Regions from separate parts of the Paenibacillus macerans genome, predicted to be linked through region 1. Evidence: riboswitches for the same ligand, from Rfam matches in the RefSeq annotation. Region 1 holds a riboswitch; each other region holds the start of a gene.
What was found. A riboswitch is a leader RNA that binds a small molecule or an ion and turns the genes downstream of it on or off. The one in region 1 is predicted to bind cyclic di-AMP.
Positions count from the first base shown of each region.

Region 2: linked by a shared signal. The riboswitch ahead of kdpF (K(+)-transporting ATPase subunit F) and the one ahead of DYE26_RS05035 (phytanoyl-CoA dioxygenase family protein) in region 1 are both predicted to bind cyclic di-AMP.
Region 3: linked by a shared signal. The riboswitch ahead of DYE26_RS19350 (APC family permease) and the one ahead of DYE26_RS05035 (phytanoyl-CoA dioxygenase family protein) in region 1 are both predicted to bind cyclic di-AMP.
Region 4: linked by a shared signal. The riboswitch ahead of DYE26_RS22940 (resuscitation-promoting factor) and the one ahead of DYE26_RS05035 (phytanoyl-CoA dioxygenase family protein) in region 1 are both predicted to bind cyclic di-AMP.

Region 1 is NZ_UGSI01000001.1:1,094,387-1,100,398, reverse strand. Features, by position in the region: partial or broken gene DYE26_RS34035 (AraC family ligand binding domain-containing protein) at 1-433, opposite strand, end outside; gene DYE26_RS05045 (spore coat protein) at 559-1,122, opposite strand; gene DYE26_RS05040 (spore coat protein) at 1,299-1,784, shown strand; gene DYE26_RS33285 (hypothetical protein) at 1,829-1,999, opposite strand; gene DYE26_RS05035 (phytanoyl-CoA dioxygenase family protein) at 2,118-3,008, opposite strand; cyclic di-AMP (ydaO/yuaA leader) riboswitch at 3,150-3,292, opposite strand; gene DYE26_RS05030 (hypothetical protein) at 3,370-3,636, opposite strand; gene DYE26_RS05025 (acetate--CoA ligase) at 4,435-5,994, opposite strand.
Region 2 is NZ_UGSI01000002.1:1,488,217-1,494,228, forward strand. Features, by position in the region: gene DYE26_RS29885 (S-layer homology domain-containing protein) at 1-445, shown strand, start outside; gene DYE26_RS29890 (response regulator) at 529-1,230, opposite strand; gene DYE26_RS29895 (ATP-binding protein) at 1,217-2,770, opposite strand; cyclic di-AMP (ydaO/yuaA leader) riboswitch at 3,134-3,299, shown strand; gene kdpF (K(+)-transporting ATPase subunit F) at 3,555-3,632, shown strand; gene kdpA (potassium-transporting ATPase subunit KdpA) at 3,709-5,388, shown strand; gene kdpB (potassium-transporting ATPase subunit KdpB) at 5,413-6,012, shown strand, end outside.
Region 3 is NZ_UGSI01000001.1:4,312,121-4,318,132, forward strand. Features, by position in the region: gene DYE26_RS19345 (lytic polysaccharide monooxygenase) at 1-416, shown strand, start outside; gene DYE26_RS19350 (APC family permease) at 469-2,295, opposite strand; cyclic di-AMP (ydaO/yuaA leader) riboswitch at 2,449-2,628, opposite strand; gene DYE26_RS19355 (branched-chain amino acid transporter permease) at 2,806-3,138, opposite strand; gene azlC (azaleucine resistance protein AzlC) at 3,135-3,848, opposite strand; gene DYE26_RS19365 (aminotransferase-like domain-containing protein) at 3,960-5,387, shown strand; gene DYE26_RS19370 (glycosyltransferase family 2 protein) at 5,322-6,012, opposite strand, start outside.
Region 4 is NZ_UGSI01000001.1:5,150,064-5,156,075, reverse strand. Features, by position in the region: gene DYE26_RS22965 (tRNA1(Val) (adenine(37)-N6)-methyltransferase) at 1-402, shown strand, start outside; gene rsmI (16S rRNA (cytidine(1402)-2'-O)-methyltransferase) at 399-1,292, shown strand; gene DYE26_RS22955 (AbrB/MazE/SpoVT family DNA-binding domain-containing protein) at 1,448-1,702, opposite strand; gene DYE26_RS22950 (HD domain-containing protein) at 2,024-3,313, shown strand; gene DYE26_RS22945 (TatD family hydrolase) at 3,330-4,118, shown strand; cyclic di-AMP (ydaO/yuaA leader) riboswitch at 4,313-4,523, shown strand; gene DYE26_RS22940 (resuscitation-promoting factor) at 4,853-5,989, shown strand.

The DNA of each region.
Region 1 (6,012 bases):
CGTACAGCTTCGGCATCAAACGGGTATCCATGGGGAACACCGGCTGCTCCGCGGTCACACGGGTTCGCGCCAGAATTTCTCCCGCCTGATCGCCGCAAAAGGCGATCCAGGAATAAACCCAGGGCCTTGCGGCGTCTGCCTGGTAAAAGACGACCCGCTCAGGATAAGCGATAAACGCCTGGCCCGCCGTCAGCGTCAGCGTCTCGCCGTCCTCCACGCGAACGCTCCCCTTTCCCTCATGGACAAAGTGGATCTTATAAACGTCCCGTACGCCCGGGCCGAACGAATGCTGGGGAGCGCAGGCTTCCTTGCCCCAATAGCATAAATACAGCTCCGGTGAATCGCGGAACGGACGGTCCGGGTTGTAATGAAAAATCGCGGCCAATAACAGCACCTTCTTTGCACTTGGCAGTGGAATTGAATGCGCCCGCATCCGCTGACATTGTACCACAAAAACAATGTTTCCAATTGCCGATCCCATGAAAAAAGAGCGGGTGCGCCAGGTCATTGGTTTCCTTGGTAACCGCTCTTTTTCTTTCGCTATGCTCCGCCGAGTTGCTAATGAACCGCCGCCGGCTCCTGCACTTTCTGATAAAAAGCGCCGAGCGTATTCATCGTCGACATCGGAGCCGCTTCTAACGGATAATAGCCTTTTTTTACCATCCATTGCCATACGTCATAAGCGTGGTGCGAGCACATGCAGAAGGCATGCTCCAGGAAGCTGCGGATGTCGGGATGGCTCATCTCCATGGCCGCCCAAGCGTACTCCCTGCCCGCCCGTTTCAAAGTCAGCAAATAAGCGGTGGCGATTTCCCGGTCGTTGAACTGCTGAATCGAGGTTCTCGGCGTGACCGGAACAGGCGACGCAGACGCCTCGGTAAAGGATTGCAGGACCGGCTGCAAATCCGGGATGGCCAGTTTCCCGCTGGCCCCTTCCGCCTTGCTTAAATACTCCACCTTCATGTTGTAGTCCTGAAAATGAAGCGGAAGATGTTTTTGCAGGATCGCCTTCAGTTCAGGGTCCTGCGCTTGGTTTAAGAAACACGCCATGTTCGTAATCGAGTTAACGCAGCTTAACGTTAGTTCATTCAAATCCTGTGCCTCGTGTGCGGCCAATTCCATGAGAACGTATCCTCCTTCGCTGTTTTTCGGTTGCTTGGTAAATCACTTTTAGAATGCGCCCCATCGTTTTCTATTATTGCCGGAAGCCGGAGTAAAATCGTCCCAGACAAGGACAAATACCCATAAGGTTCCGCTGCGCATATAATGAATCAATTCTAACTATGGAGTGTGAGATCGTGAATAACGAATGGAAACAGGAGCATCTGGCCTGGCATGAAACACTGGAGCTGCATGAGCTAGTCGCCTTTCAATCCGCCAATTTGGCGGCGTTCAAAAAGAAACTGCCGATGGTGATGGACCCGGAGTTAAAAGCGCTTTATGCAGAAACGATCAAAACCTTGGAGCACAATATCCGCGAACTGCTTAAATTTTATCCGCTGGCGCCTGGTATGGCCCGCAACGTTTCGCCCGATATGACCGGATTTGACGCGGCCAGCCTGCTTGGCTTCGCCAAAGCCTCCGTACGCAATTACGCGGCCTCCATTACGGAGACGGCTACTCCTCAATTAAAGGAAACATTCCAAAAACAATTGCTTGGCGCCATCGCCCTTCATACCAAAATATTTAACTTCATGCACCGACACGGCTACTATCCGGCGTACAATTTGGAAGAACTGCTGGCCCACGACGTGCAAATGGCCAATCAAGCGCTAAACATGTAGCTTGCGAAAAAACCCCGGAATTCCGGGGTTTTTCTGGCGGTGCGTCATTTCTTTTGTTCCTTTTCTTCAGGTTCATCGTATTTATTGATATGCCCGGTAATGGCTTCGACCGCTTCATTCACATTCGTGGTGGCCGGCACGGCCTTAACCTCGTCTTCGGTCTTATCGACAAAATTTTGATGATCCGCGCGTACGGCTTCAATTTTATTGCTCACCTAAAGGTCACTCCTTTCCCGGAAGGTTGGGGTTTGAATTTACTATGCGATATTTTGCGCTTCTTTATGTATAAAGCCGTCCCAACGCAAAGCCATTTTGCCGGGACGGCTTTTTTTCTTAAAATTCCGTGCGGGCCGCCATGTATTCGGGTCTCGGCTTCTTCCCGAAATAAGGCTCCGCCAGTTTGTTTGCTACGCTGTTATAGACCATAAAAATATTGCTGCGCGGGTACGGCGTAATGTTGCTGTTGGAGCCGTGCATCAAATTGCAGTCGAACAGCAGTACGGAGCCTGCCTTGCCGACCGGCGTTTCAATGCCGCAGCGCTTCGCCAGCTCGGTTAAGCTCGCCTGATCGGGCGCGATGAATTCCTTGGAGCAATCATCAGGCGCCTGGCCGACGCACGACACGAAGATTTGATGGGAACCGGGCATGACCATAAGCGGTCCGTTAAACGGATAATTGTCTTCCAGTGCGATCAAGCAGCTGAGCGCCCGCATCCGGGGCATCCCGTCCTCCACATGCCAGGTCTCAAAGTCCGAATGCCAGTAGAACTCTTTGCCGGTAAATGCCGGCTTGTAATTGATCCGCGACTGATGGATGTAGCTTGGTCCCCCCAAAACATGCTCGACGATCGCGAGCAGTCTCGGATGCCGGGACAACTCCTGAAAAACCGGGTGGGTCCGATGAATCGCAAAGATCGAATGCACTTCTTCCCCGCCGGGCTGGCGGATAATTTCATCGGATGAAAGGTTCCGGGATGCTTCCCGCAAGCGCTGCGCCTTCTCCTGATAGCCCTTTAATTCCGCTCCGCCAAAAAAGTTCTCCAGGAACAGATAACCGTTTTTGGCGTAAAAATCCGAATGCTCTTTGCTGATTCCGCTTTCCGCGTTCCACTCGCCATATACGATGGGATCCTGCCGCGGAAGCCATCTCGGCTCAGCATAAACCCGGGAAGGGTAAGCATCCGTCTTTGGATCAAAAATTACGGACGTTTCCAATTGATTCATTCCTCCTCATCCCCTCATAAGAAATATTTGTCCAAACCAAAAAGGACCGCCGCTTGGAGAAGACAAAGCTTACCCAGCAGGGTCCTTAAAACGGACAAAGGCCCTTATAAAAGGGCCTAATAAAATCTCTTAATGTCGCAATATAGACCCATCCACTGCTGACGAGGTTAGCTGACGGGCTCGGGTAAGATGGTACCCTACAATCATTGCTGAATGATTCGCCCCAAAAAAATGGTTCCCCCGTTTCCCGGCTCCTTAAGCCGGAAACTAAGCGTGAGTCTATAGTAAAGGCAATTCGCGTTCATGTCAACCCATGTTCTGTAACATTTTCGATTTCGCCATATACTCGCTGCCGCATTCGTTACCGCAGCCGGCTTTCCGCTTCAGCCAAATCGGCCTGATCCTCCTGCAAATCTTCCTTGGCGCGTTCCAGCGGTTCCGGGTTCATGCGCCCATCCGCCTGGGAAATGGCGTTCTCCGCTTTGTGAATGGCGTTATAGGCATTTTCCACCGTTTCTTCGCTCGGATGGGACTGTGCTTGCGTTACGGCCCGGTGCGCTTTTTTGACGGACTGCTGGGCGGATGAGATCGGGTTTTGCGATTGCATGCTGGAATAAGGATTTGCCATGTTTTAGCCTCCTCCAAAAAGATGATAAGATGCAGGTCCTTACTAATTTGAGGAAAAGGCCCGGACAATATGCGTTCGAACTTTTGCCAATCCCACACTCCTGCCGCTTAGGCCGCAGCGGAAACCAACTTTAAAGCAGATAGAGCATGGATTTAACAGCGATGGAACCCGGAGCTGGAAAAAGGAAGAGGGGAAATCGGCACGAAATCACTGGCGTTGAATTAACTTTTGCTCAAGCTTTCCCGTGAAAGCTATCCGAAATCTAAACGGTTGTAGCAGCGGCTATTTGCCGAAAAAAGACCTTATCTAAATTCTAACGGTTGCGAGCGCCGTTATTTGCCTGAATCTAAGGCAAAAATTACCGGATTTCAGCGAAATAAGCACCATGGCAACCGTTACAATTTGAAATCAATGGTATTGGAACAAATAGCGCTTGTGGCAACCGTTAGAGCATTGGTGTGCTCAGAAAATGTATCTTGCCAGACTTAAATGCAACGCTAGCGGCACGAAATGCAAAAGGGCATGCGATTTTCGTCGAAAATCCCCGAAACAGGCGGTTCAACTGCAAATATGCAGTTCATTTCTTATGATAAGCTACCTTTTTATCCTATAGCTGCAAATGAGATGTATTTTTGCACTTCAACCGCCCAAAAGCAGAAATTTGCAGAAATTCAAATGGGGCTTTTGCATTTGATCTCATCGAGCCGTCCTTCTTACCATGTAACGAATTCATGAAGTCGTCGGTGATTTTCCCCAATTACATCAAGGCCTTCTTGCCCTAGTTCGGAGTCCTCTTTTTTAAATGGAGCTTTTCACCTTCAAGGCTGCGCGCTCCTCCCGCTCCCGCAGCTCTACTCTGCGGATTTTGCCCGTATTCGTTTTTGGCAGTTCAGCGACAAATTCGATCTTCCGCGGATATTTATACGGGGCCGTCACCGCTTTGACATGAGCCTGAAGCTGCTTGACCAGTTGCGGCGAACCCGCCGCCCCTTCTTTCAGCACAACAAAAGCTTTGACGATATGCCCGCGAATTTCGTCGGGACTCGCCACGGCGGCGCATTCCTTGACGGCAGGATGCTTCATCAGCGCTTCTTCGACTTCAAACGGCCCGATCGTATATCCGGAACTGATGATGATATCGTCGCCGCGCCCCTCGAACCAGAAATAGCCTTCTTCGTCCATTCGCGCCCGGTCCCCGGTAATAAAATACTCACCGCGCACGTTTTGTTGCTTCCGCTCCGGCTCCAGGTAATAGTTTTTAAACAAAGCCGGCATGCTAACATGAACGGCAATATCCCCGACTTGTCCCGCCGGAAGCGGAGTTCCCCGCTCGTCGACCACCTCCGCCACGCCCGGGGAAACCGCTTTGCCCATCGATCCCTGCTTAAGCGGAGTATCCTTCAGATTGCCGATCAGCAGCGTGCTTTCGGTTTGCCCGTATCCGTCGCGAATGGTGATGTTCAATTCCTCTTGAAATTTCCGGATCACTTCATCGTTTAGCGGCTCCCCGGCGGAAACGGCGCTGCGCAGGCCGGATAGGTTATAACCGCCTAGCCCGTCCGTTTTCGACATGATCCGATATTCGGTCGGCGTGCAGCACATGACCTGAATGCCGTAATTCTCCAATAGCTGCAGGTAGCGATGCGGTTGGAACGTCCCCTGATATACGAAACCGGTCGCCCCATTCCCCAGCACCGACAGGAACGGGGTCCAAATCCATTTTTGCCAGCCCGGCGCGGCTGTGGCCCACACTGTATCGGCGCTTCGAATGTCCAGCCAGGCCGAGGTGATCCTGAGATGCGCGTAACCCCACCCATGGCTGTGCACGACGCCCTTCGGATTGCCGGTCGTTCCGGACGTATAAGCCAAAATGGCCATATCGTCGCGGTGAGTCCGCACCGCCTCAAAGGTGTCCGGCTGCCCGTCCATCAATGAATCGAGCATAACCCACCCGGCTGGAGCGGGGACGGTTTCGTTGCTTCCGGCAACCGCGATGCGAAATGCCCATGACGGCAGCTCCTCATCAATGTTGTCCGCCTCCCCGGTCGCATTGTGCCAGGCGATGACCGCCCGCGCCCCGGAGTGCCGAAGCCGGTAAGCCAAGTCCTTGGCCCGCAGCATCTCGGACGAAGGAATGATCGTCAGCCCCAGCTTCAAGCAGGCCACATAAATTACGTAAGCATTAATATGCCGCGGCATCATCACCAGCACGCGGTCCCCTTTGTTTAATCCGAGCCCGGACAATCCTCCGGCAAGCCGGTTCGCCCCGGCCAGCAGGTCTCCGTATGAAATTTCCTCATAATCGCCTTGCTCGCTTAACCATTTTAAAGCCGTTTTCCCCGGGTCGTGGTTCTCCATCTCCGATGTTATATTGTA
Region 2 (6,012 bases), on a different contig from region 1:
TCTCGTGATGACCATGAACGCTTTCGGAATGGAGCCGGCGGCAGGCGAGGACGCAAGCAATTTCGCGGACGCAGGCAACCGGTATTACAGCCCGTATTTGGCGGCTGCAAAGAGCATGGGACTGGTTAAGGGAACAGGGGATAACCGGTTCAGGCCGGAAGCGAAAATTACCCGCCAGGATATGGCCGTGATTCTTCATTCTATCATGGCAGCGGCGGGAACCGAGCTGCCGGCGGATAACCCAAGTACGGCTCGGAGCTTTAGCGATGCCGGAGATATTGCCGATTATGCGCAATCAGCCATCAACGATATGCTGGGGACCGGCCTGATGCAGGGAACCGGCGACGGCCGTCTTTCTCCGCAGCGCTTTACTAACCGGGCGATGGCGGCGCAGGTCATTTACAATTATCTTATTAAAAGCAGAGAAGCCATTTCATTGGAATAACTCTTTTCCAGTGGAAGAAACGCCCTGCAGGCCAGTAGCTTGCGGGGCGTTTCCTGTTTTTTTCAGGGGCAGATACGGGTGAATTATTCCCCGGAAAGCAGGCGATATCCGATTCCCGGCTCCGTAACGATTAACTTGGGCTGGGTCGAATCTTCTTCTAGTTTCTTGCGCAAATGTCCGATATAGATTCTCAGGTAGTGACTTTCGGACTCATCATGATGGCTGCCCCATACTTCTTGAAGCAGCTGCCGCTGCGTTACGATCCTCCCGGCATTCGAGGCGAGGACTTTCAGCAGGTCATATTCTGTTGGGGTCAATTTTACCCGCTCTCCATTCATTTCCACAATCCGTTGTGCCAAATCGATGGTTAGTCCACCAATCCGAAGCACGGGTTCGTTTGCCGATTTGGCGGCATGGCGCAGCGCCACGCGAATTCTGGCCACCAGTTCTCCCATGCTGAACGGTTTGGTAACATAATCGTCGGCACCGCTGTCCAAGGCCGCGATTTTGTCTTCTTCTCTGTCTTTAGCCGTTAGTACAATGATTGGCACGTTTGACCAGTCTCGTATGCGATGCAACACCTCCATACCGGAGATGTCCGGCAATCCGAGATCCAGCACGATCAGGTCCGAATGAATCAATGAGGCTTGCAGCACTCCTTCCTCCCCCGTGGACGCTTCATAAGTTGAATACTGATGAGCCAGTAAAGTCACCGTCAGCAGCTTGCGAATTTGGGGTTCGTCATCGACAATTAGGATACGAGCTCCAAGCTTACTTATGGTCATCCTCCTCCATTTCTTCAAAATGCCCTTCGCGCGGCTTGCTAAGGGGAAGTGTAATTGTAATGACGGTGCCTTGCGGCTGATTCGGCTTGGCCGTAATGGTTCCATTGTGCAGCTCCACGATTCCCTTGCAAATGGCAAGTCCCAATCCCGTGCCCGTCACTTGCTTGGCGGCGGCCGAACGGTAAAACTTTTCGAAGATCCGGCCGTAATCGTCACCGGCAAGTCCGATTCCCGTATCGGAAACAAGGATAACAAGCTTGTCGTCCTCGGGCCTTACCGTTATGAAAATCTCGCTGTAATCCGGACTGTATTTGATCGCGTTGCTGACTACATTAACCAGCACTTGCTCGAGCAAAACTTCATCCCCCATTACCATAGGAACGGACGCCGGCAGGTTTACCCGCAGCTTTCGATGCTGCTGAAAATCTTTGACCTGAGCCAAGGTGACGCCGATCAGATCTTCCACATCGCACCAATTTTTTCTAAGACGCAGCATGCCGCTTTCCAATTGCACCATGCTGAGCAGGTTTTTGACCAATCTATTCATACGGAGGGCACCGTCCCGAATGGTAAGCAGCAATTCCATGCGATCCTCCGAAGAAAAAAGAGAATTGCCTTCAATAAGGCTGGTCGCCGAGCCGATAATGGCCGCTAACGGAGTACGCAACTCATGAGAAACAGAATCTAGAATCGCGGTGCGAAGCCGTTCCGATTCGGCCGTCAAATGAGCGATTTTGGCTTCTTCCGCCAGCTTCATGCGGGCGATGGCGGTGGCCGCCAAACCGCCCAGGGCGTCCAGCATCCGCTGTTGCTCGGCGGTGAGCCCGCTTTTCCGATCCTGCAGATTGAGCGCCAATACCCCATGCACGCGGTCCTCGGTTCTCAGCGGCAGGTAATGGGCTGGAGAGTCTCTTAAGGTACGGGTTCCATTGCCGACCGCTTCGCCATGATCAAACGCCAGCTTCGCCATCACTTTTTCCGTTTCGCCCTGTCCCCAATCGCTATGAACCGAAGAGCAGTGGGCTAGCACTAAATTATTCCGTTGATCCGGCAAAAAAATCGCAATTTCCGTACCGATGGTTTGCGAAACTTGCCGGGAAACATTACTGAGCAGGGAGTGAATGTCCGCGATATCGCTCATTTGCCGGCTGAGCACGTAGAGCGCGGCGGTATGCTCCTCCCTCTGCTTGGCGTATAGCAACTGCCGTTTCAGCTTTACCGCCAGGCTGGCCGTTAACGCGGCTACCGCCAAAAAAACGCCGAACGAGATCAGATAGCGCAAGTCCGCGATCGTAAAACTCAGAATTGGAGAAACGAAAAAGAAATCAAAGGCCAGGACCCCCATCATTGCTGCATAAAGAGCAGGGCGCAGGCCCCAGACGACGGAACTCCAAAGCACGGGCAGCAGATAGAGAAGTGCTATATTGACCGAATCAAACGCTAGTCCGAACGGGTGCATGGCGCCGGTCATGAAGGCGATGAGCAAAGTGATGCTTGCATAAGGCTTCCATAGCATCCACATCGATTTCAACTTATCCATTAAACCACTCCTGTCCGTCTATGCTCCCGTTACTACTATAGTTCAGGGTAATGTAAAAAAGGAATAAAATAAACCGTTTATAGGCGTAAAAATTCCGTAAAAATCCACGAAATGCCATATAATCACGAGTATTTGCGAGGAAAATGAAGCTCTAATATTTTGAGAGCGCTAACTTCATCTTAAAGTTTCTTTTTTTTACGGATATGCCGGCTGCGTCGTTTTACAACCATTTAGCTAAGGAGTAAGATACGATCCATGAATTGAATGGCCATTCGATTCTAAATGGATATGCCGATCGACGAAACCAACGTGCCGAAGCTTGTGTGAGAGCAGACCGATCGGAACGGTTGGAGCGGAATCATCGGTCTTATAACGCTGAATCCTTGAAAGACACAAGGAACGGGGGAACCAACGGAAGCCGCAACCCGGCTTCATGGGGTGAATCGCTCGGCACTTTCAAATGCCGGGCGTAGGGCGACTCTCACGCCCGAATCCGTCAGCTAACCTCGTAAGCGTGTGGAGAGGCAACATTTTGTCGCGGACCGGTCGGGACGACTGCAAGAAGCCGCGGAAAAGGTTCCTCTTTTCCAAGGCTTCTTTTTTGCTGTCTTCTTCCTTGATCCGGGGGAGCAGTTTATGGAGAAAAGCGACCGATTAACTGTTGGAGGAGTGTCGTGATGCTGGATATTTGGATGGTGCTAACGTTGACCGTTGCCTTAGCGCTTATAGTTGGATTTGTCGTTTGGTGCGGTAAAACGGTGGAGGATACGGGAGGCGAACGCGAATGACCATCGTGTTGATTTTTACGTGTGGATTGCTGGTCTATCTAATCTATGCGTTGCTTCATCCGGAAAAGTTTTAACGAGTTTTGTTTATAGTGCGAGTTCAAAAAGGAAAGATGGCTTTTTGAACAACCTCTAATAGTGGGAGGAACGGTCATGGATATACTGCAAATCGTAATTGTGATCGGTATTTTGATGCTGATCGCCAAACCGCTCGGTAATTATTTGTACCACGTTTTCTCTAACGAGCCCAATCGCACGGATAAAATATTCTGTTGGGCCGAGAAACCCATTTATGCGGTCATCGGGCTGAAGCATCGCGCAGGCATGAGCTGGAAGCGGTACGCGATCAGCTTCATCGCAACCAACTTCGTGCTCGCCGCGGTAAGTTACTTGCTGCTGCGGGTGCAGAGCGGCTTGCCGTTGAACCCGAACGGTATCGGCAATATGGAGCCGACGCTGGTGATGAACACGGTGATCAGCTTTATTACGAACACAAATCTGCAGCATTACAGCGGCGAGACGGGGCTTTCGTACTTCTCGCAAATGGCTGTGATCATGATGATGATGTTTACGTCGGCGGCTACGGGTCTTTCGGTCGCGGTCGCGTTTGTCCGGGGCGTTACGAGCAAGGGAAAAAGCTTGGGCAACTTCTTTGAGGATTTCGTCAAGGCGCATACGCGGATTTTCTTTCCGCTGGCGTTGATCGTCACGCTCGTGCTGGTCGCGCTGCAGGTGCCGCAGACGCTGGATCCTACGCTGACGGTAACGACGCTTGAAGGCGCGAGTCAGCAGATTGCGATCGGACCTGTCGCTTCGCTGGAGTCGATCAAGCATTTGGGCACCAACGGCGGCGGCTTTTTCGGCGCCAACTCGGCGCATCCGTTTGAGAATCCGAGCCCGCTGACCAATGTGATCGAGATCCTGTCGATGTGGTCATTGGCCGCGGCGCTGCCCTTCATGTACGGCAGATTTGCGAAGAGCCGCAAGCAGGGTTGGGTCATTTTTTCGGCGATGATGGTCTTGTTCCTTTTGTTCCTTACCGTTGCTTACACCGCCGAGAAGAGCGGCAATCCGGCGCTGAACGCGCTTGGCATCGACGCTTCGCAGGGCAGCATGGAAGGGAAAGAGGTGCGCTTCGGCATCGCGCAATCCGCGCTGTTCACTACCGTGACGACGGCGGCGACGACCGGCACGGTCAACAATATGCACGATACGCTGACCCCGCTTGGGGGGCTGGTGCCGCTGGCGGAGATGATGCTGAACGTCGTATTCGGCGGAAAAGGCGTCGGGCTGGTCAATATGCTGATGTACGCGATACTCGCCGTATTCATCTGCGGACTGATGGTCGGCCGTACGCCGGAGTTCCTTGGCCGCAAGATCGAGCCGCGCGAGATGAAGCTGATCGCGATTGCGATTCTGGCGCACCCGTTCATAATCCTGGCGCCGGCGGCGATCGCCTTCCTGACCGATCTCGGCAAGGGAGCGATTTCGAATCCCGGCTTCCACGGCATCACGCAGGTGCTGTACGAATATACATCGGCGGCCGCCAACAACGGCTCCGGCTTCGAGGGGCTGGCGGACAATACGCCGTTTTGGAACATAACGACCGGCCTGGTGATGTTTTTCGGGCGGTATATATCGATGATTGCGATGCTCGCCGTCGCCGGATCGTTGACGCGCAAGCAATGGGTGCCGGAGACGATCGGCACGTTCCGTACGGACAATGCGCTGTTCAGCTTCCTGCTGATCGGCACCGTCATTTTGATCGGGGCGCTGACTTTTCTGCCGGTGATTGCCCTAGGGCCAGTCGCTGAGCATTTGACGATTCGTTAAGTAAGAATATGAGGTGAAGCTGCCATGAACGATAAACGTAAAAAAAGCATGTTCTCCGGTCCGCTTGTCGCACAAGCTTTGAAGGCCAGCGTCATCAAGCTGAATCCGGCCGTTATGATGAAAAATCCGGTGATGTTTGTCGTCGAGGCCGGCACGGTCATCGTACTGCTGATGACGGTGTTTCCCGGTTACTTCGACGCGAAGGACCGCATCGGCTTTAATCTCACCGTGTTCGTGATCTTGTTGTTTACGGTACTGTTCGCCAATTTCGCCGAAGCCTTGGCGGAGGGCAGGGGCAAGGCGCAAGCCGATACGTTGAAGCGGACGAAGAAAGAGATTACCGCGAACAAAGTGGTTGGCAATGGCGTTAAAACGGTGCCTTCGACGGAGCTGCGCAAGGGGGATATCGTCGTCGTTTTCCAAGGGGAGATGATTCCCGGCGACGGCGAAGTGATCGAAGGGCTCGCCTCCGTCGACGAGTCGGCGATTACCGGCGAATCGGCGCCGGTGATCAAGGAAGCGGGCGGCGATTTCAATTCCGTCACCGGCGGAACGCGCGTCATTAGCGACCGGATTAAGGTGAGAATTACCAGCGATCCCGGCGAGACGTTCATCGACCGGATG
Region 3 (6,012 bases), 3.2 Mb from region 1:
TGTTCTGCCGCTATATCGATGACGGCGCGATTCCGCCAATCGACGTTTATAACGATTGCTTTGTGCCGAACGACCGGGAAGGCTACCACGTCATCGTGGCCGTTTGGGATATCGCCGATACCCCAAATGCCTTCTATCAGGTGATGGATGTGAACCTCAGCATCAATCCGTCGGCGCCCACCACGCCCGAGCCCGGTTTCCCGGGAGACCCTAACCGTTTCGGAAAGTACCTCATCTGGAATCCGATCAGGGTCTATAACGAAGGTGAAATCGTTGTGCATAACGGGCAATTCTGGCAAGCCCTGTGGTGGACACGAGGACAGGAACCGGGAACAACCGGAGAATGGGGTCCGTGGAAGCTGATCGGCGACGTGCCGCCCGACGAGGAAAGCAGCGCGGGATCGGACAGCGTGTAAGAGCGCATCCTGCAAGAGCCAGAGGGGAACTCCCTCTGGCTCTTTGATTCGGTTATTTTTTCAAATGATACGGAACCGTGGCGACGATGACATCTCTCCGGTAAAGCAGATGCGCGCGAATCAACAGGCTCGATTGGTTGTGCAGGATATTGTGCCATCCTTTTTTCGGAATAAATTGCGGGATGACCACAGTCACCTGATAATTTGCTTCGTGCGCCTTTTTTTGCACCGTATCCACGAACTTAATCAACGGGTGAATTATGCTTCGATACGGAGAGTACAATGTCACCAATCTAACGTCCGGCTGCCATTTTTTCCACTTCTCTTCAAACACCGCTTCGTCCGCTTTCTCAAAAGGGACGTGCACCGCAATGATTTGATACGGGAGCAGGGACTTGGCATAGTTCAGCGAATTCTCCACCACGCGCGTGATTCCTGCAACGGGTACGATCACCACGTTTCCTTCGATCGGTATAGCCCGCTCGCAAGTTGAAATTCTCAACTGCTCCGCAATCGCTTCGTAGTGCTTATGAATCCGATAAAAGGAGTAAATAATTAAAGGTAAAAAGATAAGGACCGGCCAGACATTATGGAACTTGGTGATGAAAAACACCACGCTGACCAACAGACTGATCAAGGCCCCGATGGTATTGGCCAAAAATTTCTTGATCCAACCTGGAGGTTTTTCCCGTAACCACTTTACCATCATGCCTGACTGGGACAGTGTAAAAGGAATAAACACGCCGATCGCATAAAGCGGAATTAAAAGTTCGGTTTTCCCTTCAAAAACGATAATCAGCAAAATCGAAAACAGCCCCAGGAAAATAATGCCATTTGAATATCCCAGCCGGTCTCCGCGAACCGTAAACGCTCTTGGGATGAACTTGTCTTTGGCCAAATTAACGGCAAGCAACGGAAAGGCGGAATATCCGGTGTTGGCAGCCAGAATAAGAATCAAAGCCGTCGTTCCCTGAATGAAGAAATACATGATATTTCTTCCGAAAGTGTGTTCCGCGATTTGGGAAAGCACGGTAACCTCCGCGAGAGGGCCTATGCCATAATAATAAGCCAGAAACACAATTCCCGTGAACAATACAGCCAATATGCCCCCCATGGCCAGCAAGGTTTTTGCCGCATTGCGCGGAGCCGGCTCTTTAAAGTTGGGGATGGCGTTTGAGATCGCTTCTACCCCTGTCAAAGCGGAACATCCGGAAGCAAAGGCACGAAGCAGCAAGAATAAACTAATTCCAGCCACTGGAGAACCAAGCGGAGCGTGTAACTCCGGCAAAATTTGGCCGGTCATAATTTTATAAAGGCCGGAACAAATCAAAATCACCAGGGCCAGAACAAATAAATAAACGGGAAAGGCAAAAATCGTAGCCGATTCGGTGACACCACGCAAATTGAGAATGGTAATTAACAATACAAAACCTACGGCTATGGGCACCGTGTATGGATGAAGGCCCGGAAAAGCCGAAGTAATGGCGTCCGTACCGGCCGAAACGCTTACCGCAACGGTCAAGATATAGTCAACAAGTAATGAACCGCCGGCAATCAGTCCGGGAATTACACCCAGGTTTTGCTTGGAAACCACATAAGCCCCACCGCCATGAGGATAAGCAAAAATAATTTGCCGGTAAGACAAAATAAGCGCCACCAGCAAAACCAAAACACCGGCAGCAATGGGAATCGAATACCAATAGGCTACCGCTCCCACGACCATTAAAACAAGCAGGATCTGTTCCGGCCCGTAAGCCACCGATGACAAGGCATCGGAAGAAAGGATGGCCAGCGCTTTGGTCTTGCTTAGTTTCTGTTCGCCCAGTTCCGTTGATTTTAACGGCCGTCCAATAAGAAATCGCTTTATATAAGAAAGCACAGGGGGTCACCGCCTAAATTACGTTGTTTTTTTATATTGCTCGGCAGAAATAAGTATTATTTCAAATACAAACTGAAGATTAAGGGCAAATAGGCCAATTCGAGGCAATAAAAAAACACAGGGGCCCCTGTGCTAAACTTCACAAGTCATACAACCCACTCCTGACTACGCTTACGAGGTTAGCTGTCGGATTCGGGCGGCAAGAGTCGCCCTACCTGGCGGATCGCTGGATCAACTGCCAAGATTCACCCCAAAAGAGAAACTCACCTGAAAGGCAGGTAAGTTTTTAACGGGTCCCCCGTTTTCCTTAAGGAAATTCAGCGATAATGAATTGATTTATTCTTAGTGGAAACAAAATAAATCATACGTTCAGTGTAAAAGTTTGTAAAGCAGGAGTAAGGAAGGTGAACTGCCGGAATCATACAAAAGATCATATGTTAATCGCTTACAATTCAAAAATGCTCTCCAAATCAACGTTTATTAATGACTGACGCTATTTTTTTAAACATTTTAAAAAACAAATTGAACCAACAGCATATAGACCAGGGTACCCGTTAGGATCGATAACAGCATATTCCTTTTCCAAAAATGCAAGAAAGCAACAATGGCCATCGAAATCAATTCTGGCGCTCCATGGTTGCCGGATATAAAATTCACGTCTTTGATACTGTAGACAACCAATAATCCTAAAGCCGCCGCGGGCAGCACTTTCCCGAGATATTGCACATAACGCGGAGCGGGCCGGCCCGGAGGGAAAATCATAAAGGGAATAAATCTGGTCAGCATGGTTCCCAAAACGACTATTCCAATAGTAATCACTTGTTCCAATAAAGTCATTGTCATGTAGTTTCACCCGTTTTCTTTTCCAGTGGCCTCCGCATCAAAGTAAGCACGCAGAGGATCAAAATCATGGAAGGTATGATAAAGTTGTCCCCGTTAAAAATAAAGAGGCATAACACAGATAGCCCCAACCCCAGTAACGCGCTGTGATGTGTTGTTTCTTTCAGCCATTGTTCGATGAAGATGACCACAAATAAAGCCGTCATCACAAACTCAAGTCCTTCCATGTTTATTTGAACTAGTGACCCAAACAGTCCCCCAATGGTAGCGCCAAGCACCCAATAGATGTGATTAAGCAAGGTAACGAAGAACATGTACCACCCTTTATTCACCCCTTGCGGTATTTGGGCGGTGTAATTAATGGAGAACGTTTCATCACACATGCCAAAAATCAGATAGATCTTTTTTAACCCGCTCCCTTTAAATTTTTCAAGCATAGATATCCCGTAAAAAAGATGGCGCGCGTTAACCATTAAAGCGAGGAAAAAAGCGCCTAATGGGTTAAAAGCGCCCAGCAGCAGATGGACAGCGACAAATTCCATCGACCCGGCAAAAATAAGCAGGCTCATCAGGAAAGCATACCCTGCCCCAAATCCCGATATGTTCATAAAGATGCCGTAGGCAATCCCCAAGAATAAAAAGCCTGCCAAAATGGGGATCGTAGCAGGAAAGGCGGCACGAAACGCCAATTGAAGTTCGCTTCTGTTAGTCATGATTTACTTGCATCTCCTCGTACGATTACTTATCCATGCCATTTTAGCAGTGCAAATCCATACAATCAACGATATAATTGTATGGATTACAATTTTGTGAGGTGTGCAAATATGCCGATCAATTCCTTCACCGATTACCCCATGTCATGGAAACCCGATAGAGACGCTTTGAAACGTCCACTCTATCGTTCGCTCGCCCTACTGCTGGAACATGACATCACAAACGGATTTTTAGCCCCGGGTACAAAACTGCCACCGCAAAGGGAGTTGGCCGATTTTTTGGACATAAATTTTACGACCATAACACGTGCCTACAAACTATGCGAACTCAAAGGCCTAATATATGCGGTAACAGGCAGCGGCACATTCGTTTCAGCCAACGCGGCACGCTCCATTACTATTTCGAAAGACAAAATTTCAAATGAAATCATCGATCTTGGTTTTGTCGCCTCATTTGAGCAAAGCAACAATATTGTCGCTGAAGCAGCTAAGAAGGTGACGGAGAAAGGTTATTTGGAACAGCTCTTGAATTACAATGACCCTACAGGCATCCCCCATCAAAAAGCAGCGGCGCTAAACTGGATGGCGGATTTTGGGATCCATGCGGACAAAGACAATATGGCGATCGCTTCCGGGGCGCTAAATGCATTGGCGATCACGTTATTAGCTCTGTTCGAACCAGGCAACCGGATCGCGGTCGATATGTATACATTCTCTAATTTTATCGAGATTTCGAAATTGTACCGTATTAAATTGGTCCCGATTCCCGGTGACGAACATGGCATGCTGCCGGGCGAGCTTGACAATCAGTGCCTTCAAATGGATGTGCACGGCGTTTTTCTGATGCCTTCTTGTTCCAACCCCACGACGGTCATGATTCCCGACTACCGCAAACGCGAACTGGCGGCCGTCATTCGAAAGCATCGGTTGATTTTAATTGAGGACGATATACACGCCTTTCTGTCAGCCGGTATTATGGCAGATTACGGACAACCTATGTTTCAGCTTCTCCCGGAACAAACGGTGTATATTTGCAGCACGTCCAAGTCCATCTGCTCGGGCCTTCGAGTGGCTTATATCGTGTTTAGCGAGGCTTTTAAAGAGAAGATCGTGAAGGCCATTTTTAATATTAATGTGAAAACCTCTTCATTGGATGCCGAGATCATCAGCGAACTGATCTTATCCGGAAAAGCAAGTGCAATTGCAGCGAAAAAAAAACAGCTGGCGGAATCCGCAAACCGGTTGTTTACGGAGTTTTTCCCGCAGCTGCCTCGTACTGGCCATCCACTAAGCTTCTATAGATGGCTTCCCATATCGGATGATGCCGATGGAACGCACATGGAGAATTATTTTCTGAACAAAGGAATTCGCGTGTATCACTCCGATCGCTTTTTAAGCGGGGCCAGTACACGGGACAAATATTTACGAATAGCCCTTTCTTCCACCAATTCTCTGGAGGAATTACAACGAGGATTAGCGATTTTGAGTAGCCACTTTCCTAAATTGATCGGTTCGCGCAAAAATCCGGCTCCCCTTTAGGACATATTGATCGCTGCCTTTCCATGTATGCGATGTTTTATTTTTTCTTCTAATTTGCACATAGTTATACGGATCAGGCGCATATACTTTATATCCTTTAGCCCAGCATCTGCTTAAAAATGAGACGTCTTCTCCTAGCGACACATGGGGAAATCGGACGCGGTCGAACACACGTCTTTTAAATAAGATGGTCCCTCCCGCAACTACACCGACGAACTTATTCTGTTGTTTGGGAAAGCGAAGAACGAGCAATTTCTTGGCTTCGAGGTACGCCAAGTACGCTCGTTTCCCCACCACATCGGCATTTGACCGATGTAAAGCCTTCATTTGTCCGGTTAGATAATAAGGCGAGTAGAAATCGTCATCGTCAAACTTGGTGATGTACGGGTATTTCGTTTTACTGACGGCATAATTAAGGCAGCTGCCTAAGGATTCTTTTTCAGGAAGCTTGTAGACGGAGACATTTTTATACTTCCGGGCAATTTTTCGGTACTTATCTAATTCCATGCTATCTTTATTCAAGATAATAACCAGTTCTTTTACCGGGTAAAGCTGATTTCTGTAATTTTCAAGAATATTATCGAAAAAACGCGGGCGGTTCGTGCTTGTTATGATTGATATCCCT
Region 4 (6,012 bases), 4.1 Mb from region 1:
GCGATTACGGTGAATCCGCCTTATATGCCGCTGACCGGGGGCGACTTAAAGCTTAATAAGCATCAGGCCATCGCAAGGCATGAAATTCATTGCAGCCTGGAGGATGTGGCCGTCGCGGCGATGCGGCTGGTGCGGCCGGGAGGCAAAGTATCGATGGTGCATAAGCCGCAGCGTTTGGCGGAGATTGTAACGGTACTGCGGCAGCACCGGCTGGAGCCGAAGCTCGTCCGGTTTGTGCATCCGCGGGCTGGGGCCGAGGCCAACATGGTGCTGATCGAGGCGCTACGGGACGGCAAACCCGATGTAAGGATACTTCCGCCGCTGATCGTATATGGAGAGGACGGGCAATATTGCCCGGAAATCATGGACATTTATTATGGACCAAAAGAGGGTAGACCATGAACGTAAACGTGCAAAAAAGCTTTGAAGCCGCACCCGGAGAACGGGCGGATTACGGCAAGCTGTACCTGGTCGGCACGCCGATCGGCAATTTGGAGGACATGACCTTTCGCGCTGTGCGGACGCTTCGTGAAGCGGACATCATTGCGGCCGAAGATACGCGGCAGACGCGAAAGCTGCTGACCCATTTTGAGATATCGCCGGGCAAGCTGCTGAGCTATCACGAGCACAATAAGGCGGCGAGCGGACCTGAACTGATCCGGTATATAATGGAAGGAAAAAATTTGGCGCTGGTCAGCGATGCCGGTCTGCCGGCCATTTCCGACCCCGGGAGCGACCTGGTGAGGCTGGCGCTTAACGCGGGCATTTCCGTCATTCCGATTCCGGGGGCCAACGCGGCGTTGTCCGCGCTGATCGTTTCGGGATTGCCCACGGAGCGGTTTATGTTCTTGGGCTTTTTGCCGCGGGACCCGAAACAGCGGGAGAAGCTGCTGACATCGCTGGAGGATGAGGAAAGCACCATGCTGATGTATGAATCGCCCCACCGGTTAAACAAAACGCTTCAGTCCTTGCTTGAGGTGTTCGGTGACCGGAACATCGTGCTGGCGCGCGAATTGACCAAACGTTATGAGGAGATGGCCAGGGGTTCGTTGAAGGCTTGCCTGGGGTGGCTGGAGGAACATCCGCCGCTCGGAGAATACTGTCTGGTGTTAGAAGGTGCGAATCCGGATCGGGTGAAGGAGAAAAAAGAAGCCTGGTGGAAAAATTTAAAAATAGAGGAACATGTGGCGCATTACGAACAGGAGGAGGGATTGACGCGGAAAGACGCGATGAAAAAAACCGCCGCCGACCGCGGAGTATCTAAACGGGATATTTACAATTCATTGCTCTAGGAGCACATAAACCCGCCAGAATATCCCAAAAAATGTTGTACGGCCAAAAAAAAGGGGCCTTCACTAGGCCGGGTTCAAGCCAAGAGAAGGCGCCAAGGAGATATGAAAAAGGTTAGAATTAACAGTTTCAGTAAATCTATTATATACTATAATTCTTAATTTGTCACAGGGGTAGGAAGTTCAGTGATGCATTCATGGCAAACAATTTTGCCTTTGAAGTAAGTGACGTTCTCGGCATTGCCGCAGAAAATGCAGGCGGGCTCGTATTTCTTCAGCATAATCCGCTCGCCGTCCACATAAATTTCAAGCGCATCCTTCTCGCCGATGCCGAGTGTGCGGCGTAATTCGATCGGGATAACGACACGTCCCAACTCGTCGACTTTTCTTACAATACCTGTTGATTTCATCATAACTGATAAGTGCCCCTCTCGCTATAATTTATTAATGTCATTTTTCGACATTGTTCTATCTTTTCTGCTTTTTATAATACCAACCATTGCCAGAATAGTCAACCTATTTATGGCAGAGTTCAGCATAATTTCTAAAAAAATATCTTACATAGCTTCAAGAACTACTTATTTACCTAGGAAATTCAAGGGATGAGCCAATTCGACATTTTGGAAAACAAAGATTTGACTTGATCCGACAATATTCGACATAACTTGCTAATATCGGTCAAGTTGCCCCTTTATTTTTCAAAAAACTATTTTGACAAAAAAGGAGTGTTAGCCATGCATCGTCCGCTTTCCGAGGAAAAGGTGTTTAAAGATCCCGTACATAATTATATTCATGTACAGGACGAAGTGATCTGGTCCTTGATTAATACCCCGGAGTTTCAGCGTCTTCGCCGCATCCGTCAGCTGGGAACGTCTTATTTGACGTTTCATGGCGCAGAGCACAGCCGTTTTTCCCATTCCCTGGGTGTCTATGAAATTACGCGCCGGATCATTTCGCAGTTTGAGCGCGGGGGCTACGCCGATTGGCCAAGCGAAGAAAGGATGGTTGCCTTGTGCGCCGCGCTGCTGCATGACCTGGGTCATGGTCCGTTTTCGCATTCGATCGAAGAGGCCTTCCAAATGCATCACGAGGATTGGACCTGTAAAATCCTGCTTGGAGATACCGAGGTTGGGGAAGTGCTGCGCACGGTAGAGCCGGATTTTCCGGACAAGGTCGCAGCGGTGATCCGTAAAGATTACCACAACCCGATCGTCGTTAATCTCGTCACCAGCCCGCTGGATGCCGACCGGATGGATTATTTGCTGCGGGACGCTTATTTTACCGGCGTCAATTACGGTACGATCGACGTGGACCGGATTTTGCGGATGCTGCGCCCTTACAACGGCCGGGTGGTTGTCAAGGAATCGGGCATGCACGCGGTGGAAGACTATTTAATGTCCCGTTATCAAATGTATTGGCAGGTGTATTTTCACCCGGTTACCCGCAGCTCGGATATCATTTTGCGGCAGATTTTGCGGCGGGCCAAGGAATTGTACCGGGGCGGCTATACTTTTTCATTTTTGCCTCACCCGCTTCCTTGTCTGTTTCAGGGGGAGATCGGCGTGCGCGATTATTTACTGCTTGACGAAGCGCTGATGCAGACCGCCTTCATGCAGTGGAAAAGCGAGCCGGATGCTTTGCTAAGCGATCTTTGCGGCCGTTTTTTGGACCGGAAATTGTATAAATATGTAGAACTGGAGACAGGCGAACTGGAAATGGTCGAACAGATCCGCCAGGCGTTTGAACAGGCCGGTCTTCATCCCGAATATGACCTGGAAATTGATTTTCCGACCGATCTGCCGTATGATGTGTTCCGTCCGGACGAAGCCGCCGCGGGGAAGCAGATTTTGCTGCTGGACCGGCAGGAGCGGCTGCGGGAAATTTCCGAAGTGTCGGACATCGTCCGCTCGATCAGCGGGCTGCAGCTTGGCAAATACCATTTGTATTATCCGGATAATAAATTACACGCAGTGCGGGATCAATTGCCGCCGGACATCGCCCAAATATTCGAACAAGCACGTTAGGAGGAACGATACGACCATGTTATTCGACACACATACGCATTTGGACGCCCCGCAGTTCGACGAGGATCGGGAGGAAGTGATTCAGCGCGCGATAGAGCAGGGGGTTACGCGCATGATCAACATCGGCTTTAACCGCGAAACGATTCCGTCGACGATGAAGCTGGCGGAAACGTATGATTTCATTTACGCCGCCGTCGGCTGGCACCCGCAGGATGCGATCACGATGAAGGAAGGCGATTTGGATTGGGTCGCCGAGCTTTGCAAGCACGAAAAAGTGGTGGCTATCGGCGAAATCGGCCTTGATTATTTTTGGGACACGTCGCCCAAAGACGTGCAGCACGAGGTGTTCCGTAAGCAGATCGGGTTGGCCCGCAGTCTGGGGATGCCGATCTCCATTCATAACCGCGACGCACATGAGGATGTCGTGCGGATTTTGCGCGAGGAAAAGGCGAATGAAGTCGGAGGGGTGATGCACTCCTTCTCCGGCAGCTGGGAAATTGCTAAATTGTGTCTAAATCTGGGATTTCATTTATCGTTTGGCGGGCCGATTACGTTCAAAAATGCAAAGCAGCCCAAAGAGGTCCTGGCCAAAACGCCGCTGGACCGTTTGCTGATCGAAACCGATTCCCCTTATTTAACTCCCCATCCATTTCGTGGGAAGCGGAACGAGTCGGCCCACGTGCGTTTGGTAGCCGAAATGGCGGCCGAGCTGAAGGGGGTCTCTTTTGAGGAAATCGCCGAAATTACCACCCGAAATGCACTGGAACGATTTGGAATACCAAGCATAACGGAGAAAAACCGCTGAAAAAATGAGGATAAACGAAAGATTAATGCTTTTTAACTCAAAACAGCATGTTTATTACATTTTTTTAACCATTTTTTTAAAAAAACGTGGTTGATTGGTTCTTTACAACATGCATCCAAACAGGATAGAATTTTTTCAGTAATCGCTGCGGCTCATTTTTCAGCTTGACGAGCCGTTCGATAACTTGGTTCCGTGAACCAGTCTCGCTGAGTCTCCGCATGGAGAACGGGGGAACCGGCGCAAACATGGATCGGCTGATGCCGGCCAGGTTTGCAAATGATTCCTTTTCAGGGTCTTAGGGGTGAATTCGAGGTCGTTGCGCCATGAGCGAACGAACTGAGAAAGGGCGGCTCTCTTTCGTCCGAACCCGACAGCTAACCTCGTAAGCGTACCAAGAGAGGTAACTCGTGCAGCCTATTACACCTAGACAATCAGGAAGCCACGAAGGGAGTTCCTCTAACTCTTTCTTTGGGCTTCTTTTGTTTTGAATAAAAGTAATAGGGTCGTCATACTGTTGATAAACAGGAGGTGACAAATGCCGATAAAGACTGGGGCAGGGTGCGAAATGCGCGGCTTTGTTTATATTTGAGTTCAAAAGTCAGGGTGGTCTGCTTCGTGATCAAAAGATGACTTTTGAACAACCTCTAAAGCGCGTTTCGTAAACAAGAACTGTAGTCGCGTCAACCGTATCATGCATCGACCTTACGGCGGGACTATGAAGGAGGACGGAAGAAATGGGCATTTTCCGAAACGGGGAGACCCATGAATCACGCTCATCCAGCATGTCTTACGCATTGCGATGGAAGCATGAGAATTTTCGTCAGATTACGCTTGTCGGCGTACTGAGCATCGCAGTAATCATCATCATCCTGATTGGGGCGTTTGGTCAGGAGCGTAAACAAGTATCTCTGGTCATCGATGGAAAGGTTCGGTCGGTGGAAACGACGGAATCGAAGGTGGCGCACCTGCTGGAGGAACAATCCGTTAAGCTTGCGCCGCAAGACACCGTATCGCGTCCGCTCGAGAGCCTGCTTTCGGACGGAGACCGGATCGTGATCGAACGGGCGGTTCCGGTGAAAGTCATCGTGGATGGAACGGCCAAAGTTGACTTTACGACAAAAAACACCGTAAGAGGCGCCATTTCCGAACTGGGCGTCACCCTGAAGCAGGACGATAAAGTAACGCCCGCTTTGGACAGCAAAATTTCCACTAACATGAACATCAAAATTGTTCGCGTTAATAAACACACCGTCAAGCAAGAAGAAGCCGTACCGTTTACCGTTGTCAAAACGGCCGATGAAAGTTTGCCGAAAGGTGAAACCAAGGTCGTTCAGCAAGGCAGAAAAGGGTTGGTTGTCCACACCGTGGAGAAAACTTACGAGGACGGCAAATTCGTGACGAAGCGATGGCTCGGCAAAGAGGTATCCAAAACCGCGCAGCCGAAGGTCATTGCCGTCGGCACCAAGCAGCCGACCGCGGTGTTGTCCGCCAGCATGACCCGCAGCTCGGACGGGGTCAGCGTCAGCGGATTGACAACAAAAGGCGGAGTCTCATTCAAATATAAAAAAATACTTAAAAACGTCACGCTCACCGCTTATTCCTCCGAGGAGGACGGTATTGGAACGCGCACGGCCTCCGGCACCCGCGTTACCGAGGGGCGAACGATCGCCGTGGACAATGATGTTGTGCCGCTGGGCTGGTGGGTCTATATCGAAGGCATCGGCTTCCGGAAAGCGGAGGATACCGGCGGAGCGATTGAGGGCCACAAGATCGACGTGTATTACGACAGCTTAAAGGCGGCTAATAATTTTGGCCGCAAGAAGGGCCGCACGGTTTACGTGATCGGTCCGACAAAACCGGAATTGAATTAATTGGCCCCGCTATCGCTTTATCC